Regions from separate parts of the Aestuariivirga litoralis genome, predicted to be linked through region 1. Evidence: predicted binding sites of a transcription regulator. Region 1 holds the regulator's gene; the other holds the start of a gene.
What was found. The regulator LexA, encoded in region 1, represses DNA repair genes until DNA is damaged. The targets are predictions, from matches to a motif close to TGTTCNNNNTGTGTTCNG.
Positions count from the first base shown of each region.

Region 2: F8B91_RS13650 (helicase-related protein) is a predicted target of LexA. The motif match lies at 1,140-1,157, and genes of this name have one in related genera.

Region 1 covers NZ_WAHS01000001.1:926,793-928,994, reverse strand. The annotation lists gene F8B91_RS04920 (peptidoglycan DD-metalloendopeptidase family protein) at 1-525, shown strand, start outside; gene lexA (transcriptional repressor LexA) at 649-1,353, opposite strand; gene F8B91_RS04910 (molybdopterin molybdotransferase MoeA) at 1,426-2,202, opposite strand, start outside.
Region 2 covers NZ_WAHS01000002.1:393,609-395,810, forward strand. The annotation lists gene F8B91_RS13640 (DapH/DapD/GlmU-related protein) at 1-332, opposite strand, end outside; gene rpmB (50S ribosomal protein L28) at 396-695, opposite strand; gene F8B91_RS13650 (helicase-related protein) at 1,248-2,202, shown strand, end outside.

The DNA.
Region 1 (2,202 bases):
AAAATCAAGCCACTCGCTGGTGATGATGCGACCGGCAAGTCGGATATGGACTCAGACCAGGAGCAAACCGCGCAGGTTCAAGCGCCGGTGCAAAAGGCGGCACCCGTCCAGGACGCAGCACCTGCGGATGGCCAGTTGGCCATGCGTTGGCCGGTGCGCGGCAAGGTGATCTCGCCCTTCGGCCCCAAGCAGAACGGCATGAAGAATGAAGGTATCAACATTTCCGTTCCGGAAGGGACGAACGTTCAGGCCGCCGAAGGCGGCGTCGTGGCCTATGCTGGCAACGAACTCAAGGGTTATGGTAACCTCGTGCTGATCCGCCACTCAGGCGGCTATGTCACGGCCTATGCGCATAACTCGCAGATCATCGTCAAAAAGGGTGAGACCGTGAAGCGCGGCGACATCATCGCCAAGTCTGGTGCCACCGGTGCCGTGCAAAGCCCGCAGCTTCACTTTGAAGTGCGCAAGGGTGCCACAGCGCTGAACCCGACAACATTCCTCAACGCGGCCACCGCGTCGAACTGAGATCGCCGCGCATTCAACAAAAGTTGAAGACTTTTGCGATAAGAATTCGCGCCCTATTTAAAAAGACAGAAGTCCCCTGCAAGGGAGCCCGGGCCCTCAAGCCTGGGCAATCTGTTTTGGGGCTTAGTGATATTTCCGCATGAGGCCCACCAGACGGCCCTGAACCTTCACCTGGTCAGGCCCGAAGATGCGCGTCTCATAGGCAGGATTGGCGGCTTCCAGCGCGATCGAAACGCCCTTGCGGCGCAGGCGCTTCAAGGTGGCTTCCTCATCATCCACCAGGGCTACTACAATGTCTCCGTTGTTGGCCGTGTCGCCCTTGCGGATCACCACCGTGTCGCCGTCGAAAATGCCGGCATCGATCATCGAGTCGCCTTTGACCTCCAGCGCGAAATGCTCGCCACCGCCCAGCATCTCGGGCGGCACCATGATGTTGGAAGAATGATCCTGGATAGCGGCGATGGGCACACCAGCAGCGATACGGCCCATCATCGGAATGGCGGTCGCGCGCGGTGCACCATCATTGGCAGCGGGCAGGGGCTTCACCTTGCCCAGCGAACCTTCAATAACATTGGGCCTGAACGCGCCCTTCTTCGAAAGGCTGGGCGAATGCGAATCCGGCAGCTTGATCACTTCAAGCGCGCGGGCCCGGTTCGGCATGCGCTTCAGAAAGCCACGCTCTTCCAGCGCCACAATCAACCGGTGCACACCTGATTTGGATTGCAGGTCGAGAGCGGCCTTCATCTCCTCAAAAGAGGGCGGAACACCTTCTTCTTTCAGCCTTTCATTGATGAAAAGCAGAAGTTCAAGTTGTTTGCGGGTGAGCATGAAGTGTCTCCGGAATCAGAACAAAAGCAAAACCTGCTTACACGTTCCGGTTAAGTTCCACAAGTGTTTCCGTTATATCCCGGCAGGAAAACGCAGGATTGGCACAAGCGCACCAGCTTCCAACGCCGGCGCGTGTGGCGGGCGCACCACCATGCAATCAGCCTCGCGCATCACGCGCTGCATCGAGGAATCCTGCTTCGTGGCGGGCGTTACCAAAAGCGTTCCGTCATCTGCATTAGATATCCGCGCGCGCATATAATCTTGCCGGTGATCATTGGCGGGCAGGTCAATCGCAAGTCGCGCTGTCCCAAAGCCGGTATCCGGCGGCAATCCATCCATCACATGCAGAAGCGGCTTCAGGAACACCAGGGAGCACATGATGGCGGAAACAGGATTGCCCGGCATGCCCAGCACGCGCAATTTGCCCTTGGTGCCAAACATGAAAGGTTTGCCAGGGCGCAATGCGATCTTCCAGAAATCAATCTTCACGCCGGCGCGCTTCAAGGCCTCCTGCACGAAATCGTGATCCCCCACCGATGCGCCGCCAGTGGTGACCAGGATGTCCGCGTTGAAAGCTTTTTTCACAGCAGCCGTGGTCGCCTTCAGATCATCGCGCACCACGCCAAAGTCGATGGCTTCCGCCCCCATGGCGGTGACCAGCGCGCTGAGCGCCTGATTGTTGGATGAAGTGATCTGGTCCCAGCGTGGCGCCGTCCCTATGGCGGCCAGCTCATCGCCGGTCGTGAGGATGGCCACACGAGGTTTCTTCCGTACACGGATCATCGCCGCGTTGCCGGCAGCGGCCAGGCCAAGATCGCGCGCGGTAAGCTTGGTGCCGGCGGGCACCAG
Region 2 (2,202 bases), on a different contig from region 1:
TCGCGGAAATCCTTGTCCACTTTGGCGTAAAGAAAATACTCATTGGGCCGGTAGGTGATCTTGTGCTGCGACACGCGGTCCATCGGGTGGCCCAGCGCGTTGATGCGCGCATTGGCGGCAATCGCGCAGAACTTGCCAATGTCCGTGTAGATCGCCTCAGCCTGCCGCTCGACGTAAGAATAATCGCCAAGCGCGCATTCCGCCATCACCACGCGCTCGGCCACATCTGTGAACTGGCCCAGCACGCAATCCCGCAACTGCGCGGATGAATGCACGCGCGGGCTTCCATCGCGCGGTGCGTTGTTGCCGTGATTGCCGGGTTGTTTTGTCATGATTCAGCGTAACAAAAAAGCCGCTCCGAAAGGAGCGGCCTTTTCAAAGGCTATTAAGAAAGCTTAGGCAGCGGCCTTCTGGGCAGCAACCTTCTTGGCAACCGACCGCTTCAGCGTGGCGGCCTTGTCGGACATCTTGGCAATGTCGGCCTTGAGCAGGAAGGCATCGAGGCCGCCGGCATGTTCAACCGACTTCAGCGCAATCGCCGAAACGCGGAGGTTATAAGAAAGGCCCATCGCATCGCTCATCAAGCTCACCTGGCACAGGTTGGGCATGAAACGGGTGCGGGTCTTGTTGTTGGCGTGGGAAACCTTGTTACCGGCCTGCCAGCCCTTGCCAGTCAATTCACAACGACGCGACATGAAATACTCCAATGAAAATGGGCCGGAAAAGCATTCCGGCCAAATGTTGGGCGTGAGGTAACGGACCAAGGCAGGCTTGTCAAGCTTTAGGAGCCGCCCGGCAAAACAGGCTGTTTCCAACCCATATTCCCAAAATGGCACAAATGGTTAACGGCCAGCGCCCGAATGCCTACCGAAATCCGGCGCAAGGCAACGCTCTGGTAGTCGGATCAGCCTGCACCCACAAGGGATGGCGTGAACAAACCACGAAAACCGTTCCATCAGCGATTCGGGCGCGGTCTGTTCCGCCGGAGAACACTTTGTTAAAATCGGAGATGATTCCGAGGGTTGCCGCAGCAGGTTCTGTTAAGGTTTGAAGACAGGCCTTAACGCCGGGGCCTCCCCTCCACGCCTATTCGCTGGATACGCACCGGAAGTTATCCACAGCACCCCTCGCATTCCCTGTGGAACAAAAAATGAATCCGACCCCATCAGCGATTCGGGCACGGAATGTTCGCCTTTGAATCCATTGCTTAAGCCTTTGTTTCAGAATGGCACGCCCGCGGCCACACAATGAGCGGTCTTGCATGGCAGGCTTCCATCCTCCATCTTTCCAGCACAGTGACTTCCATGCCCAACCGCCGCCCCGTGACTGCCATTCTGGGGCCAACCAACACCGGCAAGACCCATTACGCCGTTGAGCGCATGCTGGCCCATGGCAAGGGCATGATCGGCCTGCCGCTGCGCCTGCTGGCTCGCGAAATTTATGACCGTATCCGCCTGCGTGCCGGCGACAACCAGGTGGCGCTGATCACCGGCGAAGAAAAAATCGTCCCACTCAAGCCCAATTACTGGGTATGCACCGTGGAAGCGATGCCGCCGGATATTGAAGTGCCCTTCCTCGCCATTGATGAAGTGCAGCTCTGTGCCGATCTGGAGCGCGGCCACATCTTTACTGAGCGTGTGCTGCACCGGCGCGGCACCGAGGAAACCCTGCTCTTGGGCGCAGGCACCATGAAGCCCATTCTGGAACGCCTGATCCCCGGCATTCACTTCATGTCGCGACCGAGGCTCTCGAAGCTCACTTATACCGGCCAGAAAAAGCTCTCCCGCCTGCCGCGCCGCTCCGCCATCGTCGCCTTCACCGCAGACATGGTATACGCGGTGGCCGAGCATATCCGCCGCCAAAGCGGTGGCGCCGCCGTGGTGATGGGCGCGCTCAGCCCCCGCACCCGCAATGCGCAAGTGGCTCTCTATCAAAGCGGCGATGTGGATTACCTGGTGGCCACCGACGCGATCGGCATGGGCCTCAACATGGATGTCGATCATGTGGCCTTCGCCGCCACGCGAAAGTTTGACGGCTTCCAGTTCCGCAATCTGAACGCCGCTGAAATGGGCCAGATTGCTGGCCGTGCCGGCCGCCACATGAATGACGGCACCTTTGGTGTCTCCGCCGAAGCCGATGCGCTCGATCAGGATCTGATCGAGCAACTCGAAAACCATGAATTCGATCCGGTGCGCGTGCTGC